Regions from separate parts of the Lysinibacillus sp. Bpr_S20 genome, predicted to be linked through region 3. Evidence: riboswitches for the same ligand, from Rfam matches in the RefSeq annotation. Region 3 holds a riboswitch; each other region holds the start of a gene.
What was found. Region 3 has a riboswitch for thiamine pyrophosphate ahead of MWJ95_RS15090 (ABC transporter substrate-binding protein). Riboswitches for the same ligand answer to the same signal wherever they lie in the genome.
Positions count from the first base shown of each region.

Region 1: another riboswitch for thiamine pyrophosphate. It lies ahead of thiT (energy-coupled thiamine transporter ThiT); the one in region 3 lies ahead of MWJ95_RS15090 (ABC transporter substrate-binding protein).
Region 2: another riboswitch for thiamine pyrophosphate. It lies ahead of thiC (phosphomethylpyrimidine synthase ThiC); the one in region 3 lies ahead of MWJ95_RS15090 (ABC transporter substrate-binding protein).

Region 1 covers NZ_JALNLQ010000011.1:41,099-47,246, reverse strand. Annotated here, with positions in the region: gene MWJ95_RS20710 (AAA family ATPase) at 1-2,812, shown strand, start outside; gene MWJ95_RS20705 (magnetosome magnetite crystal formation protein family) at 3,023-3,355, opposite strand; TPP riboswitch at 3,480-3,587, shown strand; gene thiT (energy-coupled thiamine transporter ThiT) at 3,718-4,278, shown strand; gene MWJ95_RS20695 (hypothetical protein) at 4,531-4,683, shown strand; gene map (type I methionyl aminopeptidase) at 4,756-5,511, shown strand; gene MWJ95_RS20685 (hypothetical protein) at 5,537-6,148, opposite strand, start outside.
Region 2 covers NZ_JALNLQ010000013.1:81,001-87,148, reverse strand. Annotated here, with positions in the region: gene MWJ95_RS22055 (catalase) at 1-464, shown strand, start outside; gene MWJ95_RS22050 (hypothetical protein) at 753-923, shown strand; gene thiC (phosphomethylpyrimidine synthase ThiC) at 1,120-2,898, opposite strand; TPP riboswitch at 3,035-3,149, opposite strand; gene MWJ95_RS22040 (AEC family transporter) at 3,362-4,291, opposite strand; gene MWJ95_RS22035 (S-layer protein) at 4,767-6,148, shown strand, end outside.
Region 3 covers NZ_JALNLQ010000005.1:262,590-268,737, reverse strand. Annotated here, with positions in the region: gene MWJ95_RS15110 (TatD family hydrolase) at 1-82, opposite strand, end outside; gene MWJ95_RS15105 (ABC transporter ATP-binding protein) at 72-821, opposite strand; gene MWJ95_RS15100 (ABC transporter permease) at 799-1,569, opposite strand; gene MWJ95_RS15095 (thiamine-binding protein) at 1,569-1,859, opposite strand; gene MWJ95_RS15090 (ABC transporter substrate-binding protein) at 1,861-2,856, opposite strand; TPP riboswitch at 3,034-3,143, opposite strand; gene parC (DNA topoisomerase IV subunit A) at 3,450-5,882, opposite strand; gene parE (DNA topoisomerase IV subunit B) at 5,875-6,148, opposite strand, start outside.

The sequences.
Region 1 (6,148 bases), on a different contig from region 3:
CTATCAAATTTTACGTCAGCCAGGTCATATTAAAGCAAAAAACAAAAGTGTTACGGGTAAGAAAATTGAGCTGGCTGAAATCAAAGGAGACACGCTTGATTATAGTATTGTAGAAAAGCAGCAAACGCTAGAGGTAGATAAAAAGCTTCAGGACATAATAGGCCTTACAAAGGATCAGTTTAGTCAAATTGTTATGCTACCACAAGGAGAATTTCGTAAGCTACTAACCTCAGATTCTACGAATAAAGAAGTGATTTTGCGCAAAATTTTTAAAACAGACCGCTTTGGTGCCATGACTAAAAGACTTGATGCAAAACGAAAAGAAGCGGAAAGTGATTTATTGCGTGCTAAACAATTAAAGGAGCATCTCCTTGGCCAAATTGCTGGGGCTTTACCACAGCGTTCATCATCTTTATTTACTTGCATTACGAATAATACTGAAAATATGCATCAGTTGAAGAAGGCTTTGGAAGAGGAGCAAACTTATTATACGGAATGTATACAATTGGAGCAGCAGCGCTATAAAGAAGCTTATGCGCATCATCAAAAAGAGCAAGAATTTTATAGTATAGCAAAAACATTAAATGAACAATTTGATGAGCAAGCTAATCGTCAGAAACGCCTACAAGCATTGCTGGAAGAACAAGCTTTATATAGCGCAAAAGAACGTGAAATTGCTTTAGCAGAGAAAGCACAACGACTTGTCGCACTTGAGCAACAATGCATCGATTTACGTGCCGAGCAAAATCGTAAAGAACAATCCTATCAGCAAGCTATCACAGAGCAACAAAACGCAGAAGCTCAGTTAAAAATAGCACAAGAAAAGTTTAATGTTGAAGAGGCGAAAGAACCTGAACGTCAGCAAATTCTACAACATGAAATACAGTTGCAAGTATTATTACCAACATTCGAGGCATATGAAAATAATTTGCAGCAAATGCGAATAGCTGAACAATATGTTGCAACTGCAAATCTAGCAGTAGAAGATAATCGTAAAATCGTAGAAGCTGGACAAAAGCAAGTTCAGCAACTAACAAAAACAATTGAACAGTATGAAAAACAACTGGAGCCATATGAAAGTTATTTAGAACAGCTACCAAAGCTTAAAGAGCAAGTATCATTATTAGCGCAAGTTGAGAAATATACTAGAGCAGTTGAAACAGCGGAGCAGGAAGTAGTCACTACTAATGTCCATTATCAAGAAAGTAGGCAAGCTCTTCAAAAGTTGGAGCAGCAATGGATTGCGAGTCAGGCAAGTATTTTAGCACAGCAACTGAAGGACGGAGATCCTTGCCCAGTATGCGGTAGTACAACACATCTCGAAACACATCGTGAACAATTAGAGATGATCGAATTAGCGCAAGTAGAAGATTTACGAGGACAGGCAAGTACTGATGAGCGCAAGTTTATAGAGAAAGAAGCTTTATTAAATTCTACAAAGCATCTTCTACAAGAAGCACTCGGACAGTTAAAAATGAATGAGATTGAACAATCCAATCAAGCACAAATTGTAGCTTCCTTGCAAAACGTAGAACAACAAATAACAATCTTAAAAGTAGTGAACAATCAATTGTCTGATGTACGTATGCAACAAAAGGATCATCGTGCACGAATGGAACAACAACAAGAAAAGCAAATAAAACTAGAGCAATATTTAGCTGAGAAGACGAAGGAATTAACGAAACAACAAGCAATTGTGGAAGAGCAGCAAAAGCATATCCCAGAAAACCTTACGACGTTACAAGCATTAAAGCAGGAAATTGCGAATATAGGTTCACAAAAGATTGCCTTACAAACTGCCTGGAATCTCAGTCAACAAAACTTACAATCTGCCAAGGAAGCGGCGAATAATGCTAGAATGACCGTAGAAATAGCAAAACAAGCTTTTGAGGAATTAAAGCTGAAAATGGATGAAAAGCGCGAGCAATTTTCAGTAAGTATGGCCGAAGCAGGCTTTGAAAGCTATGAAGAATTTGCTACTGGGAAGCGAAGCGTGTTGCAAATAGAAGCTTTAAGGAAGGCTTGCAATGAGTATGCACTACAAATCCATACATTACAGGTACAAATTACTGAGGGAGAGAAGCATCTAAAAGGCCAAGAGAAACAAGATTTAATGGCAATGGAAGAAAAGTTAGAGATGCTTCGTGTAACCTATGAAGAAGCCTTTAAAGTATTGCAACAAATGGAAAGATTTGCGAAGGCTTGTGCGGACTTTATCGAAAAAGTTGAGGAGACCGAACAGGAGATTCGTTTACTTGAAAAAGAGGCGGGACAAGTTAAGGAACTGTATGCAATGCTAAATGGGCAAAATGTGAAAAAACTATCCTTTGAGCGTTATATTCAAATCAATTATTTAGATAAAATTACAGAGGCAGCAAATGTCCGGCTTTATCATTTATCTAACGGTCAATTTGAGCTACGGCGTTCAGATCGCTTAGAAAAGCATGCTAAGCAAAGTGGGCTTGGACTAGATGTGTATGATGCTTATACGGATCAATTACGAGATGTTAAAACATTATCAGGGGGAGAGAAGTTTAATGCATCATTAAGTCTTGCCCTTGGGATGGCAGATGTCATTCAAAGTTTTCAAGGTAATATTCGCATTGAAACGATGTTTATTGATGAGGGCTTTGGTTCTCTTGATGAAGAAGCGTTAAATAAGGCGATTGATACGCTTATTGATTTACAAGATTCCGGACGTATGATTGGAGTCATCTCACACGTTGCGGAATTAAAAGCTACAATGCCTGCTGTGTTGCATGTTGAAAAAGCAATGAACGGTCATAGTCAAACATATTTTGAAGTGAAATAACAAAGAGGCGTGTTTCCATTGTGTGGAAAAACGCCTCTTTATCATTTTTTAGTTACGTTAGGATTAGTTCTTTTCTTTGCAGCGATTACTTTTTTTACAATTGGGATAGCGATAGGTGCTAATTTTACGGCGACTTTAACAACTTTAGATACTTTCACAAAATAACAGCTCCTTTAGTACTTTCCGTTCAAGGTGAGATTGGAATGAAACTTATCGGACAACGCGAACAGCTTGTATAATGTTCCAGATGACAACTCCTATTGAAACAAGAAAGTAAATTCCGAATGAAACTAACCAAATGATAAGAAACTTATTACTACCTAAATCAGGGTCAAGATTGTTGAATGTTAAAGTTGAGAAGATAAAGACGGCAAATAAAATAATTCCGAAAGCGACTGGGATTAAATGTGATATTAGTGCTCGAATAGAGTGACTCTTTACATCGCTATCTTTTGCAACAAAGTAAACGATTAATGGCACAATAAACGGTGCGAATAAAATACTGAGATAACTAAAGGCAGATAAAATTTTTTGGTTCTCCATAGTAGTACCTCCTTTTTTAATATTTACGCATGAAAAACAGTAAAGTTTCAAAAAATTTTGTGGAAGAGGTTGTAATCATAACAGTGTTTGCGTACAATGAGGTTGTTCAACTAAATTAAGATGTAACGACCACAAGGGGGGCTGATGATGTCAGCTGAGACTGGGCACGTGATGCCTTGACTCTTTGAACCTGTAAGTTAACGCTTGCGTAGGGATGTGGATAGAAACCGACACTATTACGATGTGAGGCTCTGTCCTGGCATCGTTTTTTTATCTTTATTGATGCCAGGTAGGGACATATTTGCCAACTGATTTCTATTCCTGCTCTTGTATCCTACATCGGAACAAAGGAGAGAATATTTTTGGACAGTAAAAAACTTTTAATGCTAGTGGAGATTGCGATATTCGCAGCGATTGGTCTTGTGCTAGATCAGGTTTCCTTTAAAGTATGGGCACAAGGAGGCTCTGTTAGTCTAGTGATGGTGCCAATAATTTTAATAGCATTCCGATGGGGCCTTATTCCAGGCATGACAACGGGTTTACTCATTGGTGTAATGCAAACAATGTTTGGTGCTACAATAGTGCATTGGCTTCAAGGAACGCTAGATTATGGCATTGCCTTTACAGTAGTAGGCTTAGCGGCCGTTGTGCGTCGACCGGTGCTTGAGGCTGCAAAAGATTTAAACAAAAAGAAAATGGCGCTTTATATTATTTTAGGGACTGTATTAGCAGGCTTTTTACGTTATGCAGCACATACTATTGGAGGCGCTGTATTTTTCAAAGAGTATGCTGGTGATCAAAATGCGTGGATTTATTCAATTATCTATAATGGAACATATATGCTACCAGCAACGATTTTAACAGCAGTTGTCGGCGTCCTGTTATTTACAGCAGCACCTCAATTAATGCAACGAAAATCATAACTATTTTGCCCTTCACATGAGTGGAGGGCTTTATTTTTATTGAATTGAATGAAAGATTGTTGCTTTTTTAGCTAGTTAGGACTTGCATATATTAAAATGTATGTCATGTAAATAAGTTGATTGGAGTGGAGGCTGGGCGACTCCTTGGGGATTAGCGATATAGAGGAACGAAGGCTAAAAGCATCACGTCCTGTGATAACGCCTTCGTGACCAACATCCTGTTGCCCCGACGCCCCCAGGAAGCCCTGCTCTGTGCGAAAGCGAAGCGACAGCAACAATGTTTTATCTGTAGCGAAAGCGAAGCGTCAGCTACAAAGCGCCCAGCCGGAACGGAAATCAACTCCACGTTATGGAGATAAGCCTGTTTTCAGCACTTTACAATTTATGACGGCATATAATATTTAAAGCGTTTAGCGTTTTATGTATAAAAAGTTATGTTATATTAAATAGAGATATTAGATGAAAGGGACGTTAAAAATGATTGTAAAAACGCAAGAAGAGATTGAAGCCTTTAAAAAAATTGGCCGTATTTGTGCTGAAATTCGTGAGGCAATGAAGGCTGCTACAAAACCAGGTGTAACAACTCTTGAATTAGATGAAATCGCTGGCCGAATGTTTGCTGAGGCAGGAGCGGTTTCTGGACCTAAAGGGGAGTATGATTTCCCAGGATACACTTGCATTAGTGTTAATGAGGAAGTTGCACATGGTATTCCTGGTCAACGAGTGATTAAAGAAGGAGATATCGTCAATATTGACGTATCTGGTTCATTAAATGGTTACTTTGCTGATACGGGAATTTCATTTGTAGTAGGTGAAGGCTATGAGGATAAAGAAAAGCTATGTCGCGTAGCCAAAAGTGCTTTCGATCGTGCGATGACAAAAGTAAAAGCCGGATCAAAATTAAACCAAATCGGTAAAGCTGTTGAACGTGAAGCATATGCAAATGATTTAACAGTGATTATGAATCTAACAGGTCATGGTTTAGGTCGTTCATTACACGATGAGCCAAACCACATTTTAAACTATTATGATGCATGGGATTCTACAATTATGAAAGAGGGCATGGTGCTTGCAGTCGAGCCATTTATCTCAGCGAAAGCGGAGCATATTGTAGAAGCTGGTGACGGATGGACATTCGTTACGCCTGACAAATCATTCGTTGCTCAAATTGAGCATTCAATCATCGTTACGAAAGACAAACCAATTGTTTTAACTTCACTTGAAGAACAATAAAAAAGTTAAAATCCTGCTAACCAATTTATTTTTGGTAGGCAGGATTTTTTTTAATAAATAATATACCGACAAGAAGAACTCCACATAAAAATAAGGCTGCTGTTGTGACAAGTAGCTCATCAAAACCATTATGTAAAGCGACCCCAATATAGGACCAGATAAATACACTTGGAAAGATAATATCAAAATAATGGAATCGAATATGTAGCGCGATTGCTACTCCAATTGTTAGTAAAATAACTGCCCAAAGTGGATTACTAAGGCCAAAACCATTCCATTGATAAGATGTTAGCATAAAGCTTACATTTGTCATCAGACTAAATGTAACCCATCCGAAGTAAATCGAAAAGGGTAAACGACCTATGGGTGAATTATTGCTAAGAGGATACGTCTTGTACAACTTAAACAAATACAGTACTAAAATAAACGAACTGACAATGGATACGATAAATAGTTCGTGATGCCAAACCACAATTGCTAACGCCTGCATGATACATATGCTACTAAAGAGAACAGTCTGTTTCATAGATGTCTTTTTTAGATTCATTACTAACCAATAACCAAGTAACACGTAAACTACAATCCAAATCACATAACTAACATTAAAAGGTGCAAATATTACTGGAAAACGATTTGA
Region 2 (6,148 bases), on a different contig from region 3:
ACCGTTTAGGTGTAAACCACTATATGCTTCCTGTAAACGCACCAAAATGCCCATTCCGTTCATTCCACCGCGATGGTGCTATGCGTTTCGATGGCAACCTTGGTTCAACTTTAGGTTACGAACCAAATAGCTATGGTGAATGGGAGCATAATTTAGACTATAAAGAGCCTGAATTACGTATTGACGGTCATGCCGGTATCCATGACTTCCGTGAAGATGACAACAACTACTTCGAGCAGCCAGGTAAACTATTCCGCCTAATGACTGCCGAAGAGCAACAACGCCTATTCGAAAATACTGCTAATGATATGGCATCAGTTGAAGAGTTCATCAAACGTCGTCACATCCTTCACTGCTATTTAGCTGATCCAGCATATGGTGAGGGTGTAGCAAAAGCTATGGGTCTTTCATTAGAAGGTATGGACCTTTCAAATCCATACGAAAAACAAGCAACAAACGTTTAATTCTCCACTTATTATTGATATCCAAATCCAACTTTTCCTCCATGTGAAGGCATCTTCACATGGAGTTTTTTTATCTTAATTACAAAATAAGGATTCATCACTATAATGTGTGGTTGATTTCCGTTCCGACTGGGCGCTTTGCCGCTGCCGCTTCGCTTTCGCGCAGATAAAACATTTGTTGCTGACGCTTCGCTTTCGCTACAGAAAACATTTGTTGCTGTCACTTCGTTACACTACGCTTTCGCACAGAGCAAAGCTTCCTGGGGGCGTCGGGGCAACAGATGTTTTTTGCGCGAAAGCGTAGTGTTAACGCAGCGGCAGCAGCAGGATGTTGGTCACGAAGGCGTTATCACAGGATGTGATGCTCTTAGCCTTAGTTCCCCTATCGCTGATCCCCAAGGAGTCGCCCAGCCTCCACTCCAATCAACTTATATCAACGCATCACTTCCACGCAGATAAACAATGCGTCCGGATTTTAATTGTGCCTGCGCAATTCATTCCTTTGAAAATCCGTGACCCGCCGAAGGTTTTATCTTCATTAATTAGGTGTTTGCACAACCATAGAAAGGGAACCACATCCGCATTCACCTCCTCACCTTTGGCATGAACCAAAATGAAGCTTGTGCCTAATTTAGACACAAGCCCATTCTAATAATTATTGATAAATTTGACTGCCTGCTTTTTTAAATTCCTCGGCCTTTTCCTGCATCCCTTGGTGAATCGCTTCAGTCGTATTTAAGTCTTTTTCTTTTGCATAATTACGAATATCCTGTGAGATTCTCATACTGCAAAACTTAGGTCCACACATTGAACAGAAGTGCGCCGTTTTTGCCCCTTCCGCAGGCAAGGTTTCATCATGATATTCGACTGCACGTTCTGGATCCAGCGATAGGTTGAATTGATCGCGCCAGCGGAATTCAAAGCGTGCCTTAGATAGTGCATCGTCACGCTGCTGTGCTCCCGGATGCCCCTTCGCTAAATCTGCAGCGTGTGCAGCAATTTTATACGTAATAACCCCTACACGAACATCCTCGCGATTCGGTAAACCAAGATGCTCTTTTGGCGTCACATAACATAGCATTGCCGTACCATACCAGCCTATCATTGCAGCACCGATGGCCGATGTAATATGGTCATAGCCAGGAGCAATATCTGTTGTCAGGGGCCCTAAAGTATAGAAAGGGGCTTCCTTACACACTTCTAACTGCTTATCCATATTTTCTTTAATCAGATGCATCGGCACATGCCCTGGCCCTTCCACCATCACTTGGACATCATGCTCCCAGGCAATTTGCGTTAATTCTCCTAACGTTTCTAGCTCTGCAAACTGAGCCTCGTCATTTGCATCCGCAATAGAACCAGGACGTAAACCGTCACCTAAAGAGAAGGCAACATCATAGGTTTTCATAATTTCACAAATTTCTTCAAAATGAGTATATAAGAAGCTCTCTTGATGGTGATATAAACACCACTGAGCCATAATCGAGCCTCCCCGAGACACTATGCCTGTTACACGACTAGCCGTTAATGGCACATAACGCAGCAATACCCCTGCATGAATCGTGAAGTAATCAACGCCTTGCTCAGCCTGTTCGATTAACGTATCACGATACACCTCCCACGTTAAATCCTCTGCCACACCATTTACTTTTTCTAGCGCTTGATAAATCGGCACCGTCCCTACTGGCACCGCGGCATTACGGATAATCCATTCACGTGTCGTATGAATATGCTTACCAGTTGATAAATCCATAATGTTATCAGCACCCCAGCGTGTAGCCCACGTCATTTTTTCTACCTCTTCCGCAATAGAGGATGACACCGCCGAATTGCCAATATTGGCGTTAATTTTTACGTGGAAATTACGTCCAATAATCATTGGTTCGGCCTCAGGATGATTAATATTTGATGGCAAAATAGCACGCCCTGCCGCAATCTCTGAGCGCACGAATTCAGGGTCCATATTTTCACGAATCGCCACAAATTCCATTTCTGGAGTAACAATCCCCTTTCGAGCATAGTGAAGCTGCGTTATATTTTTACCTTTCTTCGCACGCAAAGGCTTTCTAGATAAATCCGGAAAAACGTTTTCTTTCATTCGTGGATCATCAGCATTACGGAATCCATTGTCTTCTGGCTTGATCGTACGACCTTCGTATTCTTCAACGTCACCCCGTTCTCTAATCCATGCACTACGTAAAGCTGGCAATCCTTTCGTAATATCCACCTTATACGCTGGATCAGTGTATGGACCACTCGTATCATAAACACGTACTGGCGCATTTTCCTCTTCCCCAAAGCTTCCTGTCGTCGGACTTAATGCAATTTCACGCATTGGCACTAAAATATCTGGTCGTGATCCTTCTACATAAACTTTTTTACTTCCATCAAAACTAGACATAATCGTAATATTCTTGTCGCTAACTGTTGTCATAAACTACTTCGCTCCCTTTTACATTTATACAAGGACCGAATCTAGCTAACCCCAACAAAAACAAAAGCCGAATCCAAATAATAATTTTGGATCCGGCTAAGAATGTAAAGGTAAAGTTATTGCAAATAACATAGAGTGCAATAATGGTTAACTTTCCCACGCTGGTATGAGCCAGATCAGGTCCAAAGGGTCAAGAAACCTCTAAGCGTTTCCCTCTCAGCCTGACTCATCAGACTCCCCTAGTTAATGCTATTAAGTTTGATGTTAGTGTAGCAGATATTGCTAATAGATGGAAGCTTCATTTTATTATTTTTGGTACATTCACCAAGAGTCAGCGTCAGATGAGACTCTAGAAAGCAAGCACATAGGCCCTCAAGAAACGTTATTGTGATGAATTCATTTTTATATGAACACTTTGAAGATTTATCGGAACAATTACAGTTTTTATCGACTTTTATAGCTGTTAGGTAAACAACAGTTCCGCTACATAAATCACGATCGTCACCGTTATACAGCTTACGATGGTTGAAAATAAAACTGTTTGTGCAGCAGTTGCTGATTCTACGTCATATTCTAATGCCAGACTAGAGCTATTACGCGAAGTCGGGAACGAACTAGCTATAAAAAGTGATTGTGCCACGACACCATCAAGACCAAGCGCAAAAATGATAAGCAATGCTACGGTAGGCCCTAAGATTAGTCGTGTAAAACAGCTTATGTATACCATCTTATTGAACATGGATTTGATTTCAAGTTGTGATAGTTGTGCCCCTAAAGTTATTAACGCTATAGCAATAAAGCCATCTGCCACATGGTCGATCGGAATTCTTACAAACTGCGGAATAGCGATATTAAAATAGTTCATTGCCACACCAATAATAAGCGCATGAATAATAGGCATTTTGAGGAAGTCTTTTATAATTGACATGCCCGATTTTGTTGAAGAAATTAAATTGTACAAGCCATAAGTATAGGTCGTCATATTTTGAAATATGACAAGAATGACCTGAATCGCTACTCCAATCGGCTGGGTCACAAAAATCATTTGCGCAACCGGGATACCATAATTGCCTGAATTAATGAGGACAACACTATTTTTAAATACAGCTGCCTCTGTTTTTACTAATCTGAGTCCCTTTGCTAGAAAGTGACTAAGCACCATTTGGCTTCCTATGAAAAGTAGAATAAATAACGCAACCTCACCAAGCACAGACAGCTCTATACTCGTTTCATATAGGTTCACAAAAACAGCTGCTGGCATGAAGCAATATGTAATAAGTTGAGATAATGCCTTTAAATTAAAGCGAAATTTCTTTTGTAAAACTGCCCCCAGTACTAGAAGCACTAATATCGGAGCTACAATTTGGAAAAAAATCATACCGAGATACATCATAGTGATGCCCCCCTTTCGTAGTGCTATTTTTACACCTGGTCAATGGACTGAACCAACATCTACTATATTACGTAAAAAATAATTTACTTTCATGCAAACTACAAATTCTTGTCATTCTTTTGGATTTCTATTCATATTATTGATAGACTCTGAAATCTTTGGTAGCTCTTCGTGTTAATCGTTTAAAGCAATACTCCAACACCCCTCCATTTTCAAATATATCGATAGCGAAAAGAGGGCCGCACCACATTGAAGGACTTATCGAATTAAGTAGATTTTTAAGGGCTTTCAGAATTTCAATCACATTACCCAGAAGGTCTAAATTATATAAAAGAGGACTATTTATCCATTTATTTTTTATCACCTTAGTAAAACATGCCCTTCGTATACCAATATATAGAAACATATGATATATTATCTACTAAATACTAAGATTGGAGTGATTTACTTGAAAAATAAAGCGATATCGACTTTTATGGCAACAGCTATTACGGCAACCTTAGTTCTGCCAGTTGCATCTGTTCACGCTGCTTCTAATGATTCGTCTTTAAACCACTCAATTCAAATTGATGGGCAGGTAGCTGCAGCCAAAGCAAAGGGACAAACCGTTACCATTAACAATATCACTAAAGATAAAGTACGTACATCCAACGGCCAATTTAAAATCAGTCAGTCGCTGAAGCCACTCTTAAAGACATCAAATAGCACTGTATTGGCAAATGCCGAAGCTACTATAGTCGTAAAGAACGGTGAGATTACAAGTATTACGTCACTAACACTTACTAAATCTGGTACGAACAATAAAGCGATGTATTTTGATGGCGGTGACGCACAAATTGACGGAAGCCTAACTGTAAATGCGGATTATGTAAAAGTTCAAAATGTAACTATTAAAGATGAACTGATTGTAACAAATCGTGTGAAGAAGGCAATTACAATTGATAACGTTGCTATCGGGGATACAATCACGTTTAAACCTTTAATGGCGAGAAATATTAAGTGGTTAAATGTTTCCCTAAAAGATATTAAATCTCCAAACATTAACATGGAGCGTTCAAAAGTAAATGTGATTGCTGATAAAACTATTTCTAAAGTTGATGTAGTAGGTAAAGTTACAGCATTTGAAGTTATCGCTAATGTTGATAAGCTGACAATCGATGTTGAGCAAGATTTTAGCCTTTATGGCGAAGGTAAAATTGAGCAAGTGATCGTTAAGCATGGAGCTAAGGTGGCATTAGATTCGGGCCATCTAATTAACAAGGTGCAGATAGATGATAAAAAAGCCTCTGTAACATTACCTGTGGTGAATAAAACTGAGCTAAGTAATTTAGTAGCTACACCACCGTACGTGGCCGTATCTATATACGGAAATGATGTTTTAACAACGGAAAAATGGACGACGCAGGCTGAACGTACAGCATTCGAATCTGCCGTAAGCAGCGCTAGAACGGTGGCTAATAATTCTAACGCCACTCAGGAACAGGTAAATAACGCTATTACACAATACAGAAATGCATTAGCCGTTTATCAAGCCGCACAAAAAAATGGATCAAAATATGGTTATGGCGATAGGGCTTCACTTCAATCGCTTATTAATTCTGTTCAATATGTAGCTGAATCCTGGGATGGTTTCAACGTCCCTTATGATATGCCTTGGACAACGCCAACTGAGCGAAATGCTTTAGCTTCAGCTGTTTCATCAGCTCAATCAGTTGTGAATAATTACAGCTCTACTCAAAATGATATTGTCTATGCTACAAATAATTTAAACAATGCTATCTGGACTTACAAAAATGCTTATAGGTATGGACCGCATGGGAATAATGTAGATAAATCTAGCCTATCATCTCTTATTAA
Region 3 (6,148 bases):
TTACATGTTCAGCTTCCTCTAGTAAAGCAGGAACCTCATTTTCCTCATACTGATCTAAATGAATATGTGCATCAATCAACATTCGCCTCATCCTTTTCTTCTTTTAAATACGTGAATAACTGTTGTTTCAATGCCGTAAAGCTAGCAGAATGGCGAATTTCTTCTTGTCGTGGTCTTGCAAACGGTACGATAATTTCCTTTTTCACCGTCGCCGGCCGCTTCGTCAGTACAATGATACGATCCGCTAAAAAGAGAGCTTCCTCAATACTATGTGTAACGAACAATATAGATTTTCGATATTTTTCCCAAATTGATAAAAGCCAGGCCTGCATTTCAAGCCTTGTAAACTCATCCAGTGCAGAAAATGGCTCATCTAAGCACAAAATAGGTTTGTTACTAACGATGGCGCGAATAAACGATACCCGCTGTTGCATGCCACCCGACAGCTCATTAGGATACGCATGTTCAAACGCTGCGAGTCCCACTTTGTCTAACCATTCCTTCGCATCGTTGACATTTGGTTTTCCTTGAAGCTCATCCACTATCGTGATATTTTCTACTATCGTACGCCACGGTAATAGACATGGCTGCTGAGGCATATAGCCAATCGTTCCTCTTGTTTGCTGGATATCTGTACCGTTTAATAAAATAGCACCTGCATCAATAGAAGTAACACCACCAATTAATTGAAAGAGTGTACTTTTTCCACTACCTGACGGACCTATAATTGCAACAAATTCCCCGTCCTTCACCTCAAAAGATAAATTACAAATGACCGGAAGAGCATCAAAGGATTTGTCAATGTTTTGAATGCTCAGCATGAAATCCTCTCCCCTTCACAACAAATTTTTCTATTAATCGAATCGCACTAAATAATAGTAAACTTAAAAATACGATGGCAAAAATCGCTACAAATACACGGTCTGTTCTAAATGAAGATTGTGCCAATGTCATATAGACACCAATCCCCTTTTTCGCACCTAACCATTCCGCAATGACAGCCCCCATTACGCTATAAGTTGCCGCAATCTTTATGCCCGAAAAAATCGATGGGTACGCATAGGGCCATTCAAGCTTCCAAAAAGTTTGTGCCTTCGTTGCACCAATCATTTCAAAATAATGCTTCAGCTCAGGCGCAGTTTGACGAAAGCCATCCATGGCTGAAATAACAATAGGGAAAAAGCACACAAGACAAATAATAATAAGCTTTGGCAATAAACCAAAACCAAACCAAATGATCAATAGCGGTGCAAGGACGAGTACAGGGATATTCTGTGACATAATGAGAATAGGGTAAAATAACTCCCGAACGAACGTAAAACGATGTAATAATACGGCAACGGTTAGTCCACACAATATGCCAATGGCAAGGCCTAGAAGTGCTAATTGAACAGTCGCTAAAGCATGTGGCACAAACGTCTCATACGATTGAGAACCTTCTTTCAAAATGGCACTCGGTGTAGGCAAAAGCCAATGTGGAATATCAGCAAAACGGACAATTAGTTCCCAGATGAATAAGAGGAAGGCGATAAAAATTATCGTCCTTCCTTGTTTGAAAGCTTGCTTCATCACTTGTATTTCTCCGTTAGCGTATCCATTGTAATACCAGATGGCTGATATAAAATTTTCACTTGCGTAATAACATTGATTGCTCCGAGCTCAACCATCTTAGCATTCATTTTTTCAATAATTTGTAGCAAAGTCGTTAGCTCGCCCTCCATTGTCGTTTCTAACGGATGCACTTCATATTTCACCCCTGATGCGTCAATAACCGCAATCGCTGCATCGACAAAGGGGATCACATCTTCATATGTTTTAGTTTTCGGGATAATTTGTACACTTATTAATGAGTTTGCCATATTACTTTGTCTCCTTTTTCGGTAAAAAGTCGTTTGTAAATGCTTGTTTTGCGTTAAACTCGCCCTCTAAAACTTTGTTGTCGGCCATCCATTTCGCGTAGTTTTCCCAGACTGCTAGTTTTTGCTCACCCCATTGTGTAGCGTCGTCTTGATACTTATCTGCTAGCCATTCCTGACTTTTATGCACAAGATTCTTATCTAAATCAGGAACCGCTTCTAGTAAAATATCAGCTGCTTCATTAGGGTGATTTATTGCATACTCATAGCCCTTTGCTACAGCAGCGACAAATGCTTTTACCGTCTCAGGATCATCCTTCATCATTTTTTCATTTGTAGCAAGTACAGGTGTGTAATAATCTAGCTGCTTGCTATAATCTGTTAAATAAAGCATGTTCAGCTTTTCACCACGAAGTTCTGCTTCAATACCTGTCCATGCATAATAAATCCATGCAAAATCAATATCTTTTTTCATCATTGTGAAGAAATCTAAATCGCCTGCATTGACGATATCTAACTTATTAATATCCGCATTTTCTGTTTGCATAAGTGACTGTAATACAGCCTTTTCAAGTGGTGCACCCCAGCCACCGTATGTTTTACCTTCAAAATCCTTTGGTGATGTAATACCTTTTGATGCGATAGATGCGAAGCCAGAAGTATTATGTTGAATAATCGCTGCAATCGATACTAAAGGTACATCCTGCACACGCGCCTGAGTAATTCCTTCCTGATAGCTTACGCCAAACTGAGCCTTCCCAGACGCTACGAGCTGATCTGCACCCGCTTCACCAGGTAATACAATATCAACATCTAAGCCCTGTTCCTTAAAGTAACCCAGTTTTTCCGCGACATATAAACCTGTATGATTTGTGTTCGGTGTCCAATCAAGAACCACCGATACTTTTGTTAATCCATTAGCATCCTTTTTAGCCTCTTTTTCGCTACAACTCGCTAATGTGAAAAGTGCAGCCATTAGGACCAATAACCATTTTTTCATGCCGAATCCTCCAAGTAAGTAGTGTGAAAGTGTTCATGAATGAATGTCTGTACCAGAAGAAAGCGTATTCATAGTCTTTTTATACGAAAGGCCTGTGCATGCATCAAAAAGTCCGAAAAACATAAAAAACGCCTAGGATTCCTCCCAGACGTTATACAATCAGTATCAAAAACTTTCTTTTTTTGAATAGATGTTCCCTACGCTGGTACGAGCCAAATCAGGTTCAAAGGGTCAGCATCTATCGGACACAATCTCAGCTGGCAACACCAGCCCCCCTACATTCTTTCCATATGAACTTTTCGATGATTATTATACCCATAACTATCCGGAAATGACAAGGCTCTGTTTACCGATTGCGCAGTAAATATAAATTTAACAGCATAAATCTCTATCTTCAAAAACTCCATTTTCTGACATAGACCAGTCCATTGATGAAATTTTCTTTATCAGCGATAATTGGGAGTTTATCAGCGATTCTGTTACTTTATCAGCGAATATCAGAAGTTTATCAGCGATTGCCCTAGTTTATCAGCTGAAAAAACAAATAAAAAAAACCCAGCTCTCAAAAAGAGCATGGGCTAGATAAACGAATTTTATTTCTCTTCTTTTTTGACTGTAAAGACATGTGAAATGGCACCGTCTGTCGCAATATCTACTTTAAAGGAGCCGTTGGAGTGGCGATCTGCTCGGGTTAATGCTTGTACATCAAGAATCTCTTGTACGCCTTTTTCCGTCTCGATTGTAAGCTGTTCCTCATCAGTAACTTTTTTGACAGCCACGATACGATGTGGGTTCGCTTTTAACTCTGTTAATACTTTTAAGCCGCGTTTTGCACGACTTGTCATTTCTACTTCGGCAACATTCATTTTCTTCACAGCACCGCGATGTGTGACAATCGCAACATAGGCCGTGTCATTTGGCGGTAAAACATTGATGCCGACTAATGCTTCTCCATCTTTCAGCGTAATCCCTTTGACGCCACCTGTTTTGACACCCGTTACCGGCAATTCCTCTATTGGGAAACGAATCGCATAGGCAGTATCTGTCGTTAACATTAGTTCTGCCTCGTCCGTCACAATGTCTGCAAAAATCATTTCATCGCCTGACTTAACATTCATCGTTTTGATTGGTTTCGAATAGCGTGTAACAGCATAATCAGCTACAGGGGAGCGTTTAATTTGTCCATCCTTCGTAGCTGTTAAAATATACGTATTGGCCTGTTCGAATGTTTCAAAACCGTATACAGCAATAATAGACTCATCTTCCCCAGTCGGCACGATACTGGAAATATGCTGACCAAGATCCTTCCATCGAATATCAGGTAGTTCATGGACAGGCTGATAAATATAATTGCCTCGATTTGTGAATAATAGTAAATGATGCTGTGTATTTAAATTTGCTTCATATAATAAATAATCGGAATCCTTCATCGCAAAATCCTGACCATTCGAAGCTGCATGTGAGCGTGTAGATGTACGCTTAATATAGCCATCCTTTGTAACTGTCACAACGACCTCTTCACTTGGCACAAGGACATCTAATGTAATTTTGATTTCTTCAATTTCTTGTTCGATTTTTGAACGACGTGGCTCTGAAAAACGCTTTTTAATATCCTGTAGTTCTTGTTTAATGACACGTACAAGTTTTGCTTCGCTATTAAGAATACCTTCTAGCTTCGCAATCAATTTATTTAACTCTTCCTGTTCAGCACGTAATTCAGTAATATCCGTATTCGTTAAACGGTATAATTGCAAGCTCACGATAGCCTCTGATTGCACTTCCGTAAAGCCAAACTTCTCCTGTAAATTTGTTTTGGCATCGCGTTTATCATTTGAAGAACGAATGGTTGCAATGACTTCATCTAAAATGGACAACGCCTTTATCAAGCCTTCCACAATATGCGAACGATCTTTAGCCTTTTGCAAATCGTAAATGGAGCGGTTCGTTACGACTTCCTTTTGATGGGCAATATAAGAATCGAGTAACAATGGCAATGTCATCATTGTCGGACGACGATTATGGATCGCAATCATATTAAAATTATAGGCTACTTGTAAATCAGTTGTTTTGAACAAGTAATTTAAAATCCCTTGTCCAGGCACATCTTTTTTCAGTTCAATCACTACACGTAGGCCAGTACGATCCGATTCATCACGAATTTCCGAAATTCCTTCAAGGCGTTTATCTACGCGTTGCTCATCGATTTTCTTTACAAGATTCGCTTTATTAACATCATATGGTAATTCAGTAATAACGATTTGCTCTTTGCCGCCTTTAATGGGCTCAACAACTGCTTGCGCGCGCACGATGATTTTACCGCGACCTGTTTCGTATGCCTTTTTAATACCATCAACACCTTGAATAATACCACCAGTTGGGAAATCAGGCCCTTTAATGACTGTCATTAATTCATCAACAGTCGTATTAGGGTTATCTAAGCGCATAAGAACACCGTCTAGCACCTCATCAAGTGCGTGCGGAGGGATATCCGTTGCATAGCCGGCCGAAATACCCGTTGAGCCGTTGACTAGTAAGTTCGGGAAACGCGCTGGTAAAACAGTTGGCTCCATATCCTGATCATCAAAGTTTGGTACAAATTCAACCGTTTTCTTGCCGATATCGCGTAGCATCTCCGCTGCAATAGCAGAAAGTCTTGCCTCTGTATAACGCATCGCGGCCGGTGGGTCACCATCAACAGAACCATTATTCCCGTGCATTTCAATAAGCATATGACGCGCTTTCCAATCCTGACTCATGCGGACCATTGCTTCATAGACTGAGCTGTCACCGTGAGGGTGATAATTACCGATAACATTACCGACCGTTTTTGCTGATTTACGGAATGGTTTGTCGTTCGTATTGCCCTCCGTAAACATTGCATATAAAATACGTCGTTGAACAGGCTTAAGACCGTCACGTGCATCAGGCAACGCGCGGTCTTGAATAATATATTTACTATAGCGACCAAAACGGTCACCCATGACTTCTTCTAAAGGTAAATCTTGAAACTTTTCAGTACTACTCATGTTGGTCCTCCTCTTGTTGGATGAATTCATTGTCTAAAATATTTGAATCATCCTCCATACCGAAGTTTACATTGGCTTCGATCCATTTACGGCGCGGCTCTACCTTATCGCCCATTAATGTTGTCACACGTCTTTCAGCACGTGCACCATCCTCAATTGTTACACGAATTAATGTACGCGTATCAGGGTTCATCGTCGTATCCCACAGCTGGTCAGCATTCATCTCACCAAGACCTTTATAGCGCTGTAATATGTAACCCTTTCCA